2 regions of the Streptomyces sp. NPDC102283 genome follow, and region 1 is predicted to be linked to the other one. Evidence: riboswitches for the same ligand, from Rfam matches in the RefSeq annotation. Region 1 holds a riboswitch; the other holds the start of a gene.
The links. Region 1 has a riboswitch for S-adenosylmethionine ahead of thrC (threonine synthase). Riboswitches for the same ligand answer to the same signal wherever they lie in the genome.
Positions count from the first base shown of each region.

Region 2: linked by a shared signal. The riboswitch ahead of ACIRJT_RS08060 (aminotransferase class V-fold PLP-dependent enzyme) and the one ahead of thrC (threonine synthase) in region 1 are both predicted to bind S-adenosylmethionine.

Region 1 covers NZ_JBIWLQ010000018.1:150,781-161,155, forward strand. Annotated here, with positions in the region: gene ACIRJT_RS30095 (ABC transporter ATP-binding protein) at 1-284, shown strand, start outside; gene ACIRJT_RS30100 (FtsX-like permease family protein) at 278-2,854, shown strand; gene otsB (trehalose-phosphatase) at 3,079-3,930, shown strand; gene ACIRJT_RS30110 (trehalose-6-phosphate synthase) at 3,950-5,380, opposite strand; gene ACIRJT_RS30115 (glucosyl-3-phosphoglycerate synthase) at 5,486-6,436, opposite strand; SAM riboswitch class I at 6,591-6,718, shown strand; gene thrC (threonine synthase) at 6,738-8,039, shown strand; gene ACIRJT_RS30125 (MoaD/ThiS family protein) at 8,068-8,346, shown strand; gene ACIRJT_RS30130 (cold-shock protein) at 8,789-8,995, shown strand; gene groL (chaperonin GroEL) at 9,362-10,375, shown strand, end outside.
Region 2 covers NZ_JBIWLQ010000003.1:279,881-290,255, reverse strand. Annotated here, with positions in the region: gene ACIRJT_RS08090 (NlpC/P60 family protein) at 1-196, opposite strand, end outside; gene ACIRJT_RS08085 (NlpC/P60 family protein) at 450-1,475, opposite strand; gene ACIRJT_RS08080 (NYN domain-containing protein) at 1,768-3,129, opposite strand; gene ACIRJT_RS08075 (hypothetical protein) at 3,168-3,410, opposite strand; gene ACIRJT_RS08070 (rhomboid family intramembrane serine protease) at 3,604-4,353, shown strand; gene ACIRJT_RS08065 (Lrp/AsnC family transcriptional regulator) at 4,350-4,631, shown strand; gene ACIRJT_RS08060 (aminotransferase class V-fold PLP-dependent enzyme) at 4,717-6,108, opposite strand; SAM riboswitch class IV at 6,288-6,405, opposite strand; gene trpD (anthranilate phosphoribosyltransferase) at 6,512-7,576, opposite strand; gene ACIRJT_RS08050 (cytochrome bc complex cytochrome b subunit) at 7,700-9,349, opposite strand; gene ACIRJT_RS08045 (Rieske 2Fe-2S domain-containing protein) at 9,346-10,375, opposite strand, start outside.

The sequences.
Region 1 (10,375 bases):
TGGTGCTCGGCCTGCTGCGTGCGATGACGGACGAGGGGCGCACCGTGATCATGGTGACCCACGACCCGGTCGCCGCCTCCTTCGCCGACCGGGTCGTCTTCCTCGCCGACGGCCGCGTCGGGGACGAGCTGGACGCGCCCACGGCGGAGCGGGTCGCCGCCCGTATGGCGGCGGGTGCCGCCCCGGCCGCACCGATGGCCTCCGGCGATCCGGCGGCACCGATGGTCCCGGGTGACCCGGCCGCACCCATGGTCTCGGGTGACCCGGCGGTGGTCCCGTGCTGATGCTGGCACTGCGCGGGATGCGCACGCGCTGGGTCACCTTCGTCGGGTCGTTCGTGGCCCTGGCCCTGGGGGTGGGCCTGATCGCGGCCACCGGGCTCGCCCTCGCCGCGACGTCCGACGCACCGGAGCGCGGACCCGAACGGTTCGCCGCCGCCCCCGTCGTCGTCCGGGCCGCCGATCACCTCCGGGTCGACACCCCGACCGGGACCCGGAGCAAGCCGCTCGACCACCCCGGACCGGTAGGCCCGCGGACCGCCGACCGACTGGCCGCCCTCGGCCGCACGGTGGAGGACCGGACGTTCCCGGCGGACGTCACGGTCACGCCTACCGGCCCGGACGTCACGGCTCCTCGTACCGGCGCCGACGCGAGGGATCCCCGCCCCGGCCAGGCCGCCGCGCCCCGTCCCGCCGAGGCCGCCGAGGCCCGGGTCGGGCACCCCTGGCCGGTCGCCGCCGCGACCCCGTACCGCCTCACCTCGGGCCGGGCCCCCGCCGCGCCCGGCGAGGTCGTCGTCACCACGGGGTCCGGCGGCGCCCCGCTCCGTACCGGTGACCGCGTCCTGGTCCGTACCCCGGCCGGGAACGCCCCCCGGACCGTCGTCGGCACCGTGGGCGACCGGGGCTTCGAGGACGCCGTCTTCTTCACCGACGCCGAGGCCGCCCGGATCTCCCCGGACATCGACGCCCTCGTGGTGCACGCCGACGCCACCGCCGTACGCAGGGCGCTCGGGCCGGACAGCGGCATGGACGTCCTCACCGGCCACGACCGCCGCCGCGCGGACCCCGATCCCGACCGCGACGCCCGCGCCCTGGTCTCCGTCAACGCCCTGCTCGGCACCGCGGCGGGCATCACCCTGTTCGTCTCCGCCGCCGTCGTGGCCTCGACGTTCTCGTTCGCCGTGGCCGGGCGGCGGCGGGAGTTCGGCCTGTTGCGCACGGCCGGTGCGACGCCCGGCCAGATCCGCCGTACGGTGTGCGCGGAAGCGGTCCTCGTCGGCGTCCTCGCCTCGGCCGCGGGCGCGTGGCTCGGCGCCAGGAGCGCGCCCCCGCTCGTCGGCCGGATGACCGAAGCGGGCCTCGCACCGCCCTGGCTCGCCCTCGGCGACGCCTCCTGGCCGCTGCACACCGCCTTCTGGACCGGGGTGTTCGTCGCCACGGCCGCGGCGCTCGTCTCCTGCCACCGGGCCGGGCGGACCGCCCCGACCGAGGCGCTGCGCGAGGCGGCCGTCGACAGCCGCGTCATGCCGGCGAGCCGCTGGGCGGCCGCCGTCCTGGTCCTGCTCGCCGGACTGGGCCTGCCCGCTCTGGCGTTGGCCGTCGACCCCGGCGACCTGCTGGGCCGCAAGTCCTACATCACCCGTCCCATGCTGCTCGTCGTCGGCTTCGCACTCCTGGCCCCCGTCCTGGTGCGCCCCGTCGGCCGGCTGCTGACCTGGCTGCCGGCCCGGCTGCCCGGCGCCACCGGCGTACTCGTCCGGGAGAACACCGCCGCCGGGGTGCGCAGGACCGCGGCCGTCGCCGCGCCCGTCCTCATCACCGTCGCCCTCGCCGCCACCCTGACGGGCACCGTCGCCACCCTGGAGGAGGCCAGGGCCACCGAGGCGCGCACCGCCGTGACCGCCGACTTCGTGGTGACGTCGGGACAGGAGGGCCGGCCGTTGCCGCCCGCCTTCGTGGAGCGGGCACGGGCCGTCGAGGGGGCCGTCGTCGGCATCTCGCGGTCCACGGCCGTCACCGTCCTCGAGGAGGACACGGCCCTCGTCACCTCCGAGGCCCGCGCGGTCGACCCCGCCCGGCTGGCCGCCGTGTCGGAGCTGCCGGTGACGGCGGGCCGGCTCGCCGATCTCGACGACGGCGCCATCGTCGTCAACGAGGAGTGGCTGACCACGCGGGTCGGCGACCGGGTCACCGTCTGGCTGGGCGACGGCCGTAGGACGTCGCTGCGGATCGCCGCCGTCCTGGCCACCGGAACCGGCGACAACGGCGTCTACGTCACCCGGCACAACGCCGGCGGCGCGGGCGTCGACCGGATCGACGTCGAGGTCGCCGAGGGCGGTGACCGGCAGGCCGTCGCCGCGGCGCTGCACAGCGCCGGGGCCGCCACCGGTACGCGGGTGACGACCCGGGCCGAGTGGCTCGCCGCGAACGGCCCGGGGCCGAACGACCCGACCAGGACAGGACTCCGGATGATCCTCGGCATCGCTCTCCTCTGCACGGCGACAGCTCTGGCCAACACCCTGGTCATGGCCACCTCCGGCCGGGTCCGCGATCTCGCCGTCCTCCGTCTCGCCGGAGCCACCGTCCCCCAGATCCTGCGGCTCGTCGCGGCCGAGGCGGTGGCGGCGGTCGGGGTGGGGACCGTCCTCGGGGGCGTGGTCGCGGCGGTGAACCTGCTGGTGGTGTGGGGTGCGCTGGTGCTGCTGGGCGTCACGTCCGCCGTGGTGGTGCCGTGGGGAACGCTCGGCCTCGTCGTCGCGGCCGCGGCGCTCCTGGCCGCCGTCTCCGCCGTCCTGCCCGCCTCGCTCGCCCTGCGGACCCGGCCGGTCGAGCTCGCGGGCGCCCGCGAGTAGTCCTCGCCGGTTGCTCACCGGCGTCCGGGGGCGGTCGCCGCCGGCTGCTCCCGGCGTCCGGGAGCAGCCGGCGGCGACTGTTCACCGGCGCCCGGAGTATTCGCCACCGGCTGTTCACCGGCCCCCGGGGAGCGGTCGCCGCCGGCTGCTCATGGTTCCCGTGAGCAGCCGAACGACGGTCCACAACGCTCGTGATCAACCCGTCCAGGGCATAGGCTCGCCCCATGGGCAGTCACTCCGCACATCTGCCGAACCCGACCACCCCGGCCGGCCGCGAGGGGCTCGACGCCGTTCTCGCCCGCCCCGACCGCGCGGTCGTCGCCCTCGACTTCGACGGCACGCTCGCCGACATCGTCCCCGACCCCGAGCAGGCCCGCGCGCACCCCGGCACGGTGGCCGCGCTCGCCGCGCTCGCGCCGAAGGTCGCCGCCGTCGCCGTGATCACCGGCCGCCCGGCGGGCGTCGCGGTGCGCTACGGAGGCTTCGCGGGCGTCCCCGGGCTGGAGCACCTCGTCGTGCTCGGGCACTACGGCGCCGAACGCTGGGACGCCGTCACCGGCACCGTGAACACCCCCGCCCCACACCCGGGCGTCGCGGCAGCGCGGGCCGAAATCCCGGGCTTGCTGCACGAGTTCGACTTCTGGCATGGCACCTGGATCGAGGAGAAGGGGCAGGCCGTCGCCGTCCACACCCGGCGAGCCCAGGACCCGCAGGCGGCCTTCGAGACGCTGCGCGGGCCCCTCGGCGAGCTGGCGGCGAAGCACGGGCTGATCGTCGAACCGGGCCGCCTGGTCCTGGAGCTGCGCCCGCCCGGCATGGACAAGGGCGTGGCGCTCGGCAGGTTCGTCGCGGAGCTGGACGCCGAGTCCGTGATCTACGCGGGCGACGACCTCGGGGACCTCGCCGCGTTCGCCGCGGTGGAGAAGCTGCGGACCGAGGGCCCGGACGGCATCCCCGGCCTCCTGGTGTGCAGCGGCAGCGCGGAGGTGCCCGAACTGGCCGAACGCGCCGACCTGTCGGTGCCCGGCCCGGCCGCCGTGGTGGACTTCCTGGCGGCGTTGGCGACAAGGCTCTGAGCCGTATCGGGAGACCGGCTCACCCCTGCCGCAGCGCCTCCAGCTGGTCCAGGAACCACTGCTGGGGCGGCAGCGCGGTCGCCGCCTCGGCCAGTCGCTTCGTGCGGCCGGACCGCTCGTCGGCGCTCATCGTCAGCGCCTCGTGCAGGGCCTCGGCCGTGCCCACCACGTCGTACGGGTTCACCACGATCGCGTCCTCGCCCAGCTCCTCGTACGCCCCCGCCTCCCGTGACAGCACCAGCGCGCAGCCGTGGTCGGAGACGACGGGGACCTCCTTGGCGACCAGGTTCATGCCGTCGCGGATCGGGTTGACCAGGGCCACGTCCGCCAGCCGGTACGCGGCCAGCGAGCGGGCGAAGTCGTCCTTGACGTGGAGGACGACCGGCGTCCAGCTCTCGGTGCCGTACGCCCCGTTGATCTCCGTGGCCAGGGTCTGCACCGCCGCCGTGTAGTCCCGGTAGACGGCGAGGTCCTGCCGGGAGGGGTAGGCGAAGGCGATGTGCACGACGCGCTCGCGCCATTCGGGGTGGGCGTCCAGCAGGGCCCGGTACGCGTGCAGGCCGCGCACGATGTTCTTGGACAGCTCGGTGCGGTCCACCCGGACGATGGTCTTCCGGCCCTCGCCCACCTGCTCCCGCAGCGCCGCCATCCGCTCGTCCACGTCCGCCTCGTGCGAGCGCCGGCGCAGGAAGTCAGCGTCGGCCCCGAGGCCGTGCACCCCGATCCTGGTCCGGCCCGTCCCGCCGAGGATCTCCGTGCAGCAGCCGATGAACGCGTCCGCCCAGCGGCGGGTCAGGAACGCGGCCCGGTCCGCGCCGAGGATGCCCTGCAGCAACTGCTCCGCGATGTCGTCGGGCAGCAGCCGGTAGTAGTCGACGGGCGCCCACGGGGTGTGCGAGAAGTGGCCGATCCTGAGGTCCGGGCGCAGCTCACGGAGCATGCCGGGGACCAGGGCCAGGTGGTAGTCCTGGACGAGGACCGACGCCCCGGGGCCCGCCTCCTCGGCCAGCGCCCGGGCGAAGGCCCGGTTGTACGTCTCGTACGAGGCCCACTGACGTCGGAACTCCGCGTCGAAGACCGGCTCGACGGGCGTCTGGTAGAGCAGGTGGTGGACGAACCACAGCACCGAGTTGGCGATGCCGTTGTACGCGTCGGCGTGGACCTCGGGGTCGATGTCGAGCATCCGCACGCCCGCCTCGCCGACCCCGCGCCGCACCGCCTCGCGGTCCCCGTCGCCGAGGGCCGCGCAGACCCACAGCTTGTCGTCGACGGCGCTCAGCCCGGAGACGAGACCTCCGCCGCCGCGCTTGGCGTCGAGCGTCCCGTCCTCGCCGAGTGTGTACGAGACGGGGCCGCGGTTGGACGCGACGAGGACCTGGGCGGTGGCGGCGGCCGCGGGGCCGGGTTCGGCTTCGTGTTCGGCTTCGTGTTCGGCGTGCTCGGAGACCATGTAGCGGAACCTAGCCCGTTCGGGAAGCCCCCAAACGCCTCCCGGGCCTCCTCCCGTGGCCCAGGTCGCTCCCGCCCGGCGGCGCGCACCGGCCGCCCGCCGGTCTCAGGCCGCGTGGCGCTCCGCGTACTCCGCGATCTCCCGCACCGGCGGCCGTTCCTCCGTGTCCACCGCATGGGTGCGGGGCACGAAGCCGTCCTCGCCGCGCTCGAACTGGGTCAGCGCGGGCCGCACCAGATGGCCCCGGGAGAGCCGCAGCTGCGCCGTGCGGTAGATCGCCGCCGCCATCCGGCCCAGCGCCTGCCCGTCCTGGTGGCGGTGTCTGCGTACGCCGACGTCGACCTGGCCCAGCGCGTCCAGGCCCACCGTGTGCAGCGCGTCCACCAGCAGCCCCAGCTCCACTCCGTAACCGACCGGGAACGGCAGCCGTTCCAGCAGGGACCGCCGCACCGCGTACTCGCCGCCCAGCGGCTGCACGAACCCGGCCAGCTGGGGCCAGTGCAGATTGAGCAGCGGGCGCGCCACCAGCTCGGTGACCCGACCCCCCTGACCTGCGCTGTCACCGAGCGGGCGGTCGTACATCGCCTTGACGAACTGGACGGACGGGTCGGTCAGCAGCGGTCCGACCGTGCCCGAGACGAAGTCCGCGGAGAAGTCCCTGAGGTCGGCGTCCACGAAGCAGACGATCTCGCCGCTGGTCACCAGAAGTGACCGCCACAGCACCTCGCCCTTGCCGGGCAGGGCCGGTATCCGGGGCAGGATCGCGTCCCGGTGGACCACCCGGGCGCCCGCCGCCCGGGCCACGGCGGCGGTGGCGTCGGTGGAGCCGGAGTCGATCACCACGAGTTCGTCGACGAGCCGGACCTTCTCCATCAGCTCCCGGCGGATCGTCGCCACGATTGCGCCGACCGTGGCCTCCTCGTTCAGCGCGGGCAGCACCACGCTCACGGACGTGGCGCGAGGATCGGCGTCCCGGGCGTCGGTGAGCCGGTTCAGCGGGCGGTCGCCGGACGACCAGGAACGCCTGGTCAGCCAGCGTTCCACCTCTTCGAGCACGGTCGGCACTCCCTGTGTGTGATCCATCTCGCGGTTCGGACGACTATCTCAACGGTCCGGTGCTTCGGTTACAGTCTTGAACAACGCGTACGACCGTCGCATGTCGGGGTCGGACCGCACATAAACGCCTGGATCGAAGATCCAGCGCCATAAGAGCTCATCCAGAGGGACTGAGGGAACGGCCCGTTGAAGTCCCGGCAACCCTCCTGCCGACCGCGAGGTCACGGTGGGGAAGGTGCCAATTCCGTCTTGCGGCGAAATGCGTCGCAGGGAAGATGAGGAGAAAGGGACCTCCGCCATCATGGCTGTTCAGACCGTTGCAGGCAGCACCGCTTCTTCCGCCCCGGCCGTCGATCTCGGCCCCGCCGCGGCGCTTTCCTGCCGCGAGTGCGGCGAGCGTTTCGAGCTCGGCCCCCTCTTCGCCTGTGCGTCCTGTTTCGGGCCGCTGGAAGTGGCCTACGACCTGCCCACCGGCTCCCCGGAGGAGCTGCGCAGGCGCATCGAGGCCGGCCCGAACAACATCTGGCGCTACGCCCCGCTGCTGCCGGTGCCCGCCGACGTCGCGGAGAAGCCCAACATCAACCCCGGCTTCACCAAGCTCGTCAAGGCCGACAACCTCGCCCGTGAGCTGGGCGTCACCGGCGGCCTGTACGTGAAGGACGACTCCGGCAACCCGACGCACTCCTTCAAGGACCGCGTCGTCGCCATCGCCGTCGAGGCCGCCCGCGCCTTCGGCTTCACCACCCTCTCCTGCTCCTCCACGGGCAACCTGGCCGGAGCCGTCGGCGCCGCCGCCGCCCGGGCCGGCCTGCGCTCCTGCGTGTTCATCCCGCACGACCTGGAGCAGGGCAAGGTCGTCATGGCCGCGGTGTACGGCGGTGAGCTGGTCGGCATCGAGGGCAACTACGACGACGTCAACCGCTTCTGCTCCGAGCTCATCGGCGACCCGCTCGGCGAGGGCTGGGGCTTCGTCAACGTCAACCTGCGCCCGTACTACGGCGAGGGCTCCAAGACGCTGGCGTACGAGATCTGCGAGCAGCTCGGCTGGCGGCTGCCCGACCAGATCGTCATCCCGATCGCGTCCGGCTCCCAGCTCACGAAGATCGACAAGGGCTTCCAGGAGCTGATCAAGCTCGGCCTCGTCGAGGACCGCCCGTACAAGATCTTCGGCGCCCAGGCCGAGGGCTGCTCCCCGGTCTCCGCCGCCTTCAAGGCGGGCCACGACGTGGTGCGCCCGCAGAAGCCGAACACCATCGCCAAGTCGCTGGCCATCGGCAACCCCGCGGACGGCCCGTACGTCCTGGACATCGCCCGCCGCACCGGCGGCGCGGTGGAGGACGTGACCGACGAGCAGGTCGTCGACGCGATCAAGCTGCTGGCGCGCACCGAGGGCATCTTCGGCGAGACGGCGGGCGGCGTGACGCTCGGCGTGACGAAGAAGCTCGTCGAGGCGGGCGTCATCGACCCGGCGCTCACCACCGTCGTCCTGAACACCGGCGACGGGCTCAAGACGCTGGACGCGGTCTCCGCGACCTCGCAGGCCACGGCCACCATCAAGCCGAGCCTGGACGCGTTCCGCGCCGCGGGCCTCGCCGCCGGCTGATCACCAGAGACTCAGGAAGGCACCCACCATGAGCGTCAAGGTCCGTATCCCCACCATCCTCCGTACGTACACGGGCGGCCAGGCCGAGGTCCCGGCGGAGGGCGCCAAGCTCTCCGAGGTCATCGAGTCGCTGGAGAAGGACCACCCGGGCATCGCGGCCCGCGTCCTGGACGACCAGGGCAAGCTGCGCCGCTTCGTCAACGTGTACGTCAACGACGACGACGTGCGCTTCGAGGGCGGCCTGGACGCGGCCACGCCGGACGGCGCGGGCGTCTCGATCATCCCCGCGGTCGCCGGCGGCTGCTGAACCGCCGGGGCCGCTCCACGGCGGCCCACCGCACCTCTGTGTGACCACAGTTGCCCCCTCCGCGAGAGAAGCGGAGGGGGCAATTCTGTATGGTTGAGCACGGTACAGTTGGGGAAGCCCCGTCCGCTGCCCGTGCCGCCCGCATATGAGAATGCGCCCGGTCCCGATAAGAAGCAGCCAAAGTGCGTGAACCTCTTGCGGCATAAGTACCCTTTGCCTGGCCCGACTTGCCCGGAAAACTCATCAAACCCGCATATTCGCGTGTTCTTCGATGCCCAGAATTCTCGTCCGATTGACCTGTTGCAGAGGGCAGTTGGGCGGATACATTCGGCCGCGGTCGACGCGCTGCGGCGCCGCGCACCCTCTCCTGTCGGAGGGTGAGTTCCGACCCGGGCCCGCGAAGTGCGGTCCCGTGCAAGGGCCAGTAATAGGGGAGTTAGGCATGGCTCAGGGCACCGTCAAGTGGTTCAACGCGGAGAAGGGGTACGGCTTCATCGCGGTCGACGGTGGTGCGGATGTTTTCGTCCACTACAGCGCGATCCAGATGGACGGGTACCGCACCCTCGAAGAGGGTCAGCGAGTTGAATTCGAGATCTCGCAGGGCCAGAAGGGGCCCCAGGCCGACATGGTCAAGCTCGCCGTCGGCTGAGCTCGGCGCGGTCGTCCGACGACACTACTCACGCACGCAGGGCCCGGCTCCCGGATCAGGGGACCGGGCCCTCCGTGCGTCCCGGCGGCCCTGCCGGGAGGTGCGCCGCCGTCCACATCCGGTGCGTGCCGCTGTCGTATTCGACGCGCCCCGCTGTCCACATCCGGAGAGGGACGCTTGCACTCGCAGGGGTCGAGTGCTAATCATTGGCGTTAGCACTCTCCAGGTGAGAGTGACAGAAACTTGGACCGGGCCGGTGAGGCCCGCAGGCGTGGTGGGGCAAGGAACCACCACGCAGGCAGGCCGTCCGTCGCGGGCGCCTCTCGGTCCGGAGAAATCCACCCCTGTCCGGGAGGACCACTTCACATGGCCAAGATCATCGCGTTCGACGAGGAGGCACGGCGCGGTCTCGAGCGCGGGATGAACCAGCTCGCCGACGCCGTCAAGGTCACCCTCGGCCCCAAGGGCCGTAACGTCGTCCTCGAGAAGAAGTGGGGCGCGCCCACGATCACCAACGATGGTGTTTCCATCGCCAAGGAGATCGAGCTCGAGGACCCGTACGAGAAGATCGGTGCGGAGCTGGTCAAGGAGGTCGCCAAGAAGACGGACGACGTCGCCGGCGACGGTACGACCACCGCCACCGTTCTGGCTCAGGCTCTCGTCCGCGAGGGTCTGCGCAACGTCGCCGCAGGCGCCAACCCGATGGCCCTCAAGCGGGGCATCGAGAAGGCCGTCGAGGCCGTCTCCGCCGCTCTGCTGGAGCAGGCCAAGGACGTGGAGACCAAGGAGCAGATCGCTTCGACCGCCTCCATCTCCGCCGCCGACACCGAGATCGGCGCCAAGATCGCCGAGGCGATGGACAAGGTCGGCAAGGAAGGCGTCATCACCGTCGAGGAGTCCCAGACCTTCGGTCTGGAGCTTGAGCTCACCGAGGGTATGCGCTTCGACAAGGGCTACATCTCGGCGTACTTCGCGACCGACATGGAGCGTATGGAGGCGTCGCTCGACGACCCGTACATCCTGATCGTCAACTCGAAGATCGCCAGCGTCAAGGACCTCATCCCGCTGCTGGAGAAGGTCATGCAGTCGGGCAAGCCCCTGCTGATCATCGCCGAGGACGTCGAGGGCGAGGCGCTCTCCACCCTGGTCGTCAACAAGATCAAGGGCACGTTCAAGTCCGTCGCCGTCAAGGCTCCGGGCTTCGGCGACCGCCGCAAGGCCATGCTCGCGGACATCGCCATCCTCACCGGTGGCACCGTGATCTCCGAGGAGGTCGGTCTCAAGCTGGAGAACGCCGGCCTGGACCTGCTCGGCCGTGCCCGCAAGGTCGTCATCACCAAGGACGAGACCACGATCGTCGACGGCGCCGGTGACAGCGAC
Region 2 (10,375 bases), on a different contig from region 1:
AGCGCTCGGTGGCCCGCTCCGCCTCCCCGTAGAGGCGGTCGACGGCGGCCTTGGCGCTCTCCCGGGTGTCCTTCGGGTCGGCGCTCGCCGGGGCCCCGGTCAGCGTCGCGGCGACGGTGGCGGCGGCCGCCGAGATGACCGTGACCCGGACGCCTCTGGTGAAGCCGGACTGTGTGGAACGGCGATGGGACACCACAGGTAGCCGCACTCCCTTCCGCTGACGCGGTAGTGCGCAGCCCCTGCCGCCCGGGTGGGCGGACGGAGACCGGGAGCTGCGCGGCAGCCAGACAGTAATCGCGCGACTACCCACCGGCAAAAGACCGCGCCGGTGGCGACGGAGGGGACAGACGACGCCGCCCCGCCGGTGACCTTGGTCTCCGGCGGGGCGGGGCGTCAGTGCGGTGTGCGGCGATTCCCTCGTTCGGGGGTGCCGCGGGCATGCCGTGACGTCAGATGCGGACGCCGAACTGGAAGGTGCCCATGTAGTCCATCGACTCGTAGCGGACGACGGTGCCCGGCTTCGGGGCGTGCAGGATCTGGTTGTTGCCGGCGTAGAAGCCGACGTGCGCCAGGTTGTTGAAGAAGACCAGGTCGCCCGGCTTGAGCTGACTGCGGCCGATCTTCGTGCCGTCGTTGTGCTGGGTGAACGTGGTCCGGGTGATGGAGACGCCGGCCTGGGCGAAGGCCCACTGCGTCAGCCCGGAGCAGTCGTAGGAGTTGGGGCCCGAGCCGCCGGAGACGTACGGCTTGCCGATCTGCGTGGCGGCGGCGGCCAGGGCGGCGGCCCCACGGCCGGACGCGGGGGACTCGTTGCCGAGCTCGACCCGGTCGCTGGCGGCGCGGCTGGCGCGCTGCTCGTCCTTCTGCATCTTGGCGCGCTCGGCCTGGGTCAGCGTGTTGAGCAGCTGCTGGGCGTCGGCCAGTTTGCCCTGGTACTTCTTCTTGTTCTCGCCGAGCGCCTTGCGGACGTCGGCGAGGTCGCCGAGCTTGTCCTGGGCTTCCTTGCGCTGCTGGGCGAGGGTGCGCTGCTTGGACTGGATCTTCTGCAGCGACTCCGTCTGCTTGACCGTCAACTGGTCGAGCGCGGAGGCCTGGTCGAGGAAGCTGTCCGGGTCCGAGGCGAGGAAGAGGGCCACGGAGGGGTCGATGCCGCCGGAGCGGTACTGCGCGGTGGCGATCGTACCGAGTTCGGTGCGCAGCGTGTTGAGCTCGGCCTGGCCACGGGCGACCTTGTCCTGGAGCGCGTCGACTTCCTTCTTCAGGTTGTCCTGCTGCTCCTTGGCCCCGTTGTACTTCTCGGTGGCGGCCTCGGCCTCGTGGTAGAGCTTGTCGACCTTCGCCTTGACTTCGCTCTTGCTCGGCTTGGGATCGGCGTGGGCGGCCTGGGAGGTCAGGGCCACGGCCGCGGCGGCGGTCGCGGTGAGCACGGTCACGCGGGTGCGGCTCGGCTGCTTGGGACGACGGTGGGACGCCACGAAGGCGAGCTCCTTCTTCCTCAGAGCCGCCTACCGGGCTGTGGGGGAAAGATTCCCCGGCTCCGTGCACATGACGGACTCGGCGGTTCCTTCGCCGTCACCCCCAATGGGTGATCAACCGTGCGAAGGTTCGAGGCATGACCTTAGTGACCATCTTGTGATCAGTTCAAATCCTCACAGGATTTTTCTCGTCACACCAGGCACTTCTTTACTCTCACCCCACCGCGTGTAGTGGCGACTTGACGGTACGTTCCCAGAAATCCGGCATGTCACACATGCCGCGCATATTCCGCTAGACGCGCGAAAGACGCTTGAGGAGCAAGACGGACGCGACCGGTCGCGCACCGGCCTTGGCCACGCCGTCCGCCACCTCCCGGTCGGTGGAGACGACCACCACGGGCCGTCCCGGCGGTTCCGCGCGGGCCAGTTGACGGATCAGCTCGTCCGCCGTGACCCCGGCCTTGCTGAACAGCACCCGCACGCCCCGGGGCGGGGCCAGCAGCACCGGGGCGGCCAACTCGGCCCCGTCGAAGACGCAGGTCATCTCGGCGCCGGTCTGCGCCGCGAGCACCGAGAGCCCGCCCAGCAGCCGCAACCGCTGCTTCTCCAGCGGCATCTGGGGGTACCCGGTCTTGGTGACGTTGTAACCGTCCACGATGAGGTGGGCCTGCGGCAGCGCCAGCAGCTGGTCCAGCAGGGCCGGATCGGTCTCCGAAAGGGCCCTGGCGGCAATGTCCTTGGGTGACATCCGACCGGGCTCCACCGCGTCCACGGTGTCGGCGGGATGCGTCGTCGCCGGGGGAAGCGCCAGCTCCCGCCGCAGCCCGGAAGCCGCGTCCAGCACGGTGTCCAGGAGTAGCCGCAGCCGCATGTCCTCCACCGAGCGGCCTTCGCGGGCGGCCCGGCGGCTCGCCTCCAGGGCCGCCTCGGCCTCCCCCAGTCGCCCCTTGAGCCGGCGCGACTCGCTCTCGGCGACGGAGAGCTGGGCGGCCGACTCGGCGCGTTGGGCGTCGGCCTCGGCGGCGCCGCGGCGCAGGGCGGCCTCGCCGCGCTTCACCTCGCTCAGGGCGCTGCGCAGCTTGCGGTGCAGCGACTCGGCCTCCTTGCGGGCCGCCTCCAGCTCGGTGCGCAGCCGCTCGGTCTCGGCGCGGGTGTGGGTGCGGGCCCGCTCCAGCTCCTCGCGCAGGTGCTCCAGTTCGCGCCGGGTCTCCTCGTCGGCGCGCTCCGCGTCGGCGCGCTGGACCTCCTCGCCGGCCGATTCGACCAGCTTCACCCAGCCGACCGGGCGCAGCACGTAGGCGGCCGCGGCCACATCGAGGGGATCGGCGGCGGCGGGCGGCGAACCGGCCTCCAGCGCACCGGTCAGCTCGGGCTGGGACTGGCCGAGCCGCTCACCGATGCGCTGCCGGAAGAGGGCGTCGCTCTCCAGCGCGGCGGCCATCGCGTTCCCCGCGAACTTCGCCCGCCGGGTCGGGGTGAACCGGGCGTACTGTCGTAGCTGGGCGGGCAGTTCGGAGACGGTCAGGCCGCCGAAGGCGTCCGAGACCAGCGCGATCACCCGCCGTCGGACACCCTCGGGCAGCGGACGGCCGAGCGCCTCTGCACCGCCGTCGGCCTCATCGGCCGGTCCGGCGCCGCTGGTCGGCTGATCCACCGTCCGTCACCCCATAGATATGTGATGGGTGCGCTTCCTCAGGAAGCGGCACCCGGCCTGTCCACCAGTTCGATCTGGTCCACCGCGTTGCACCAACGACAGCGGACCGACTCGATGGTCTCACTGACGACCTCCCGCTCCTCGACACTCGACTCACCGGCCAGGTCGAGGTGCACGTACTCCACGACCTTGGAGGAGCGGGTCACGTCGAAGCGCGTGAGGTTGCCGCACAGCGTGCAGCGCCAGCGGGTCGAGTCGGTCGGCAGGGGAACCGTCGTCATCGTTGCGTCCTCTTTCGTCGTCTCCAGGAGCCCGCGCCGGGCACGCCGCCGCGTCTCCACTTGTCTACGCCAAGGATCTCGCGGTGCGCCGTCGAACTGCGGAAGTCCTGGCGTAACCCTACGGCCTCGCGTATAGGCATCGGCACGGCGAGGCGCTCCGTCCCGTTCTCCACCGGTACGCCATGCTCTGTACATGATCGATGGGCGGCAGGCCGACTGGCGGACCACGGCCGGGAGGATCCGGGACGCGGCGGTGTCGAGCGGCGCCCCGGTCACCTACGGACTGATCGGCGTCTGCGGTGTGGCCTTCCTGATCAGTCCGCTCTCCGGGTTCGGCGGCGCCGCCCACGGAAGCGAGGAGGCTCTCCTCGCCGCCCAGGCCGCGTACTTCGAGCGGTGGGGAGTGATCCCCGCCGAGCTGTGGGAGGGTTCCGCGCACGCGCTGATGACACCGTTCACCGCGCTGTTCGTGCACGGCAGCTGGCTGCACCTGCTGGGGAACCTGTTGTTCCTGTACGTGTTCGGCGCGATGGCCGAGGAGCGCATGGGCCGGCTGCGGTTCGCCCTGTTCTACGTGGGCTGCGGCTATGTGGCGCTGGTCTGCTACGCGGCGGCCCACGCGGACTCCGGGCAGACGCTGGTGGGTGCGTCGGGGGCGATCTCCGCGGTGCTCGGCGCGTTTCTCCACCTGTTCCCCAGGACCCGGGTGACCAGCCTGTTCCCGTTCCTCTTCTTCCTGCCGCTGCGCTTCCCCGCCTGGATCGTGCTGGTCTTCTGGTTCGGGCTCCAGTGGGCGGCGGCGCAGGGGGCGGGCAGCGGTCCCGGGGTGGCGTACCTCGCGCACGTGGCGGGCTTCGCGGCCGGGTTCCTCTACGCCTGGGTGGTTCATGGGCGGAGGGCTAGAGTGAAGGTTCCAGCCACCGAGGGAGACAGCCAGCCGTGATCACCGCGATCGTGCTCATCAAGACCAGCGTGGACCGGATTCCGGAGATCGCCGAGGCCATCGCCGCGCTGGAGAGTGTCAGCGAGGTCTTCTCCGTCACCGGCACCTACGACCTGATCGCCATGGTCCGGGTCGCCAGGCACGACGACCTCGCCGATGTCATCCCGGGCCGGATCAGCAAGATCCCTGGCGTCGAGGGCACCGACACCCACGTGGCGTTCCGTACGTACTCCCAGCACGACCTGGAAGCGGCCTTCGCCATCGGCCTCGACGCGTAGGGCCTGACGACGGGCCCCAGGACACACCGGCGACGCACCTCGGCCGGGGACGGGCGGCGCGCCCGTCCCCGGCCGAGGTGTTTCATCAGAACGTGTCTCGGACCTGGGCGGCTTCGCCCCGGTCCGGGACGCAGCGGCCGTCCTCGGTGCGGTAGTTCCACCGGGCGCCCTCGCGGACCAGCTCGGAGACCGCGCGCAGGAACCGGTCGATGTGCTCGTCGGGCGTACCGGCGCCGAAGCTCACCCGGATCGCGTTGAGCGACCGCTCGCCCGGCTCGGCCTCCGGGGCGCCGCACTCGCCCGGGTCCTGCGGGTCGCTGCCGAGAAGGGTGCGCACCAGCGGGTGGGCGCAGAAGAGGCCGTCGCGCACGCCGATGCCGTACTCGGCGGAGAGGGCGGCGGCGAAGTGCGAGCTGTTCCAGCCGCGCACCACGAAGGAGATGACGCCGACCCGGGGGGCGTCGTCGCCGAACAGCGAGAGCACCTGCACCTCGGGCACCTCGGCGAGCCCCTCCCGGACCCGGCCCACGAGCTCCTGCTCCCGGGCGACCAGGCCCTCGAAGCCGGCCTCGGTCAGGGCCTTGCAGGCGGAGGCGATGGAGTAGACGCCGATGACGTTGGGCGAACCGGCCTCGTGGCGGGCGGCCGTGGTGTGCCAGTCGACGTCCACACCGCCGTCGGCGCGCCGGGCGACCTTGCGGGACGCGCCGCCGCCGGCGAGGTACGGCTCGGCGGCCTGGAGCCAGTCGGCGCGGCCGGCCAGGACACCGGAGCCGAAGGGCGCGTACAGCTTGTGGCCGGAGAACGCGACCCAGTCGACGTCCAGTTCGGCGATGTCCACGGGGTGGTGCGGGGCCAGCTGGGCGGCGTCGAGGACGATGCGGGCGCCGTGCGCGTGGGCGGCGGCGGCCAGCTCCCTCACCGGCCACAGCTCGCCGGTCACGTTGGACGCGCCGGTGACGCAGACGAGGGCGGGGCCGTAGGGGTCGCGTTCTGCGAGCGCGCGCTCCAGGGCCTCGACGGCCTGGGCCGGGGTGCGGGGCGCGTTGAGGTAGGTGACCTGGGCGTCGCGCCAGGGCAGCAGGGACGCGTGGTGCTCGGTCTCGTAGACGAAGACCTGGCAGTCGGCGGGGATCGCGGCGGCCAGCAGGTTGAGGGAGTCGGTCGTGGAGCGGGTGAAGACCACCTGGTCGTCCGTGCGGCAGCCGAGGAACTCCGCGACCGTGCGGCGGCTGTTCTCGAAGAGGTCGGTGGAGAGCTGCGAGAGGTAGCCGGCACCGCGGTGGACGCTGCCGTAGTACGGGGCGTACGCGGCGACGTCGTCCCAGACCCGCTGGAGGGCCGGGGCGCTGGCGGCGTAGTCGAGCGCGGCGTAGGTCACCTCACCGCCGGTGACGAGCGGGACCGTGACGTTCTGCCCCAGAACGGGCAGCGGGGCACAAACCGACGAGTCGAGGGCAGCGGTGGGGACAGACATGGCGAACTCCCGTAAAAGGCAGGCGAAATCCGGCGCCGGCGATGTACGCGGCAGCGCGGGAGGAGGAAAGGAAAGAGGGTGCGCTGAAGAAGGGCGGTCAGCCCTAGCGCATTCGCTTGCTCACAGAAGACTCCCTAGGGACCAGGACCCCGGGGGCTGGCATCCGCTGGATGCCGAGGGGCCCGCGCTTGCCGCAGACCTCGCTGCCTGCGGCCTGGTCTTCACCCGGGGCACCCCGCCACGGACGGAGGGTTGCCGGACAGCGGGCCGGGGCCGTAGTCGCTGTCACTCATGACCTGCGCAGCATCTTGCCATACGTGCGCACACGCGCAAGGGCGCAGTCCGGCATCCGGACTGCGCCCTGTGTCACACCGTGTGCCGCAAAGTCGCCTCCGGGGGGCGCTCAGGCGTTGCTGGCCGCCACCCAGCGCTCCAGGGCCCGCTTGGCGGCCCCGGAGTCGATGGCCTCGGCGGCGACGAGGATCTTCGCCGCGAGCTGTTCGGTCAGCGTGCCGGGGCCCGGGTCCAGGGCGACCAGGGCCGCCGCCGAGTTGAGCAGCACCGCCTCGCGCACCGCTCCGCCCTCGCCGTCCAGCAGGCGGCGGGCCACATCGGCGTTGTACGAGGCGTCGGCGCCGCGCAGCGCCTCGACGGGGACGATGGGCAGCCCGACGTCGCGCGGGTCGAAGGGCTCCTCCCGGACCGCGCCGTCGCGCACCACCCAGACCCGGGAGGTGGCGGTGGTGGTCAGCTCGTCGAGTCCGTCGTCACCGCGGAAGACCAGCGCGGAGTTGCCCCGGTCGGCCAGCACGCCCGCGACGATGGGCGCCATCCGGGCGTCGGCGACGCCGACCGCCTGAGCGCGGACCTGGGCCGGGTTGGTGAGCGGGCCCAGGATGTTGAACGTGGTCTGTGCGCCGAGTTCCTTGCGCGCCTTGGCGGCGTAGCGCAGGGCGGGGTGGAACTTCACGGCGAAGCAGAAGGTGATGCCCGCCGCTTCGGCGACCTCGACGACCCGCCGCGGGGTCAGCTCCAGGTTGACGCCGAGCTTCTCCAGGACGTCGGAGGAGCCGCTCGCGGAGGAGGCGGCGCGGTTGCCGTGCTTGACGACCTTGGCGCCGGTGCCCGCGATGACGATCGCGGACATGGTCGAGATGTTGACCGTCTTGGCGAGGTCGCCGCCGGTGCCGACGATGTCGACGGTCCGGCCCGGCACCTGGATGGTGTTGGCGTGGGCGTACATCGCGCGGACCAGTCCGGTGACCTCGTCGACGGTCTCGCCCTTGGCCCGCAGCGCGACGGCGAACCCGGCGATCTGCGCGTCGGTGGCCTCGCCGCTCATGATGCGGTCCATGGCCCAGGCGGTCTCCTCGGAGCTGAGGTCCTCGCCGCGCAGGAGGGGGTTCAGGAGGCCGGGCCAGGAGCGGTCCGCCACGCTGTCGCCGCCGTTCGGGGTCACAACGTTCATGGTCCGCTCCAGGGTCCACAGCCGGTCAGGAAAGATGGCTCCACCCTATCCAGCCGGAGAGACCGCGAAGAGCCCCGTCCATCGGATGGACGGGGCCCTCACGGTGGCGATCGGTTCAGGTGATCAGTGGTGGCCGTGGCCCTCGCTGATCTCCTTGTACTCCTCGGGGGTGGCCTTGGGGATCTGGTTCCCGTCGGCGTAGTACCCCTTGCTGAGCTTGGCACGCAGCTTCTGCACCGGGGAGATCTTGCGCTTGACGCCGTTCTCGTCGACCGCGGGGCCGAGGTCGAGCGGCTGGTACTGCTCGTGCGCCGTGAGCGTGTGCAGCTGCCCGGGGCTGAGCGGCTCGTGGATCTCGACGAACTCACCGTGCGGCAGGCGCTTGATGATGCCGGTCTCGCGACCGTGCAGCACCTTCTCCCGGTCGCGGCGCTGGAGGCCGAGGCAGATCCGCTTGGTGACGATGAACGCGATGACCGGTCCGACGAAGAAGAAGATCCGGACGAACCAGGTGATCGAGTTGATCGACAGGTGGAAGTGCGTGGCCCACAGGTCGTTTCCACCGCCGACGAGGCCGATGAAGTACGCCGTGATCCAGGCGACGCCGAAGCCCGTACGGGTCGGGACGTTGCGCGGGCGGTCCAGGATGTGGTGCTCGCGCTTGTCGCCGGTGACCCAGGACTCGATGAACGGGTAGACCGCGATCGCGGTGAGGACCACGCCGAAACCGACCAGCGGGATGAACACGCCCAGGGCGAGCGTGTGACCCCACAGGTTGATCTCCCAGCCCGGCATCACACGCACCAGGCCCTCGGCGAAGCCCATGTACCAGTCGGGCTGTGCGCCGGTGGACACCTGGTCGACCCGGTACGGGCCGATGGCCCAGATCGGGTTGATCGTGGCGATGGCGGAGATGGCCGCGATGATGCCGAAGACCAGGAAGAAGAACCCTCCGGCCTTCGCCATGTACACGGGCAGCAGCGGCATGCCGACGACGTTCTTGTTGGTCCGGCCGGGACCCGCGAACTGCGTGTGCTTGTGGTAGAAGACCAGGATCAGGTGCGCCACCAGCAGGCCGAGCATGATGCCCGGCAGCAGCAGGATATGGATCGAGTAGAACCGGGCCACGAAGTCGTGGCCGGGGAACTCGCCGCCGAACAGGAACATCGAGATGTACGTACCGACGATCGGCACGGACAGGATCGCGCCCTGGGTGAAGCGGACACCCGTACCGGAGAGCAGGTCGTCCGGGAGGGAGTAGCCGGTGAACCCGGTGAACATGCCGAGCACGAACAGCAGGAAGCCGAAGAGCCAGTTGATCTCGCGCGGCTTGCGGAACGCGCCCGTGAAGAAGACGCGCATCATGTGCACGAACATGGCGGCCAGGAAGATCAGCGCGGCCCAGTGGTGGATCTGCCGGACGAGCAGACCGCCGCGGACCTCGAAGCTGATCTTCAGGGTCGAGGCGTAGGCCTCGGACATCCGGATGCCCTGCATGGGCTCGTACGGACCGTGGTAGACGATCTCGCCCATGCTCGGCTGGAAGAACAGCGTCAGATACACACCCGTGAGGATGATGATGATGAAGCTGTAGAGCGCGACCTCACCGAGCATGAAGGACCAGTGGTCCGGGAAGATCTTGCGCATGTTGGCCTTGGCGAGGCCGTAGATGCCCAGCCGGCCGTCCGCCCAGTCGGCCACCCGCTCGCCGGCCGGGGCCTTGCGCTCGCCCGCCGGACCGGCGGCGGAGGGGTTCTTTGTCGCAGTACTCATCCGCGCTCCCAGAAGGCAGCACCGACGGGCTCGTCGAAGTCGCCGAGCGCCTCGAGGTTGCCCTCGCTGTTGACACCGATCCGCAGCTGCGGAAGCGGGTGGCCGGCCGGACCGAAGATGACGCGAGCGCCGTCGGAGAGGTCGAAGGTGGACTGGTGGCACGGGCAGAGCACGTGGTGCGTCTGCTGCTCGTACAGGCTGATCGGGCAGCCGACGTGGGTGCAGATCTTGGAGAACGCGACGATGCCCTCGTGGGCCCAGTCACGCTGGCGCTTGTCCTTGATGTCGTCCGGCTCGATGCGGACGATCATCAGGGCGGCCTTGCCCATCTGCGTCTGGAAGTCGTGCGACTCCGGGTCGAGCCCCTCGGGCATGGCGAAGGCCAGCGACCCGACGGTGATGTGCTCGGGGCGCAGCGGCGTCATCGTGTTCATGTTGATGAGCTGCTTGCCCTTGGCCCACAGGGTGGTGCGGAGCTTCTTCTCCGGCAGCGGACCGAGGTCGCGCAGCAGGACCACACCGGAGAGCGGCACCAGGGCCAGCGCACCGAACATGGTGGTGCGGATCAGCTTGCGCCGACCGATCGCGGACTCCTCCGCACCGGCCTTGAAGTCGGCCAGGACCTGCGCCTTGACCTCGGGCGGGGCCTCGATCGGGTGGCGGTCGGCGGCGACCTCGACGTCGGACATCAGGGTGCGCGCCCAGTGGACGGCTCCCGCGCCGATGAAGAAGAGCGCCGCTCCCAGGGTGAGCCCCAGGGAGAAGTTGAGCGCGCTCACATGGCCGAAGGGCCAGATGTAGACGATCTTGTCCACCGGGAAGATGACGTAGGAGGCGATGAAGCCCACCGTCGCCAGCATCGAGAGGGTGAACATGAACGCGACGGCGCGTTCCGAGCGCTTCGCGGCGCGCTCGTCGAGGTCCTGGATGCGCGGCTGGTGGGCCGGCAGCCCCGGGTCGGCGAACGGGTCGTCGTGACGCTCCACCGCGCCGTGCGCGGTCTCCTGCACCACAGGCAGGTTGTCT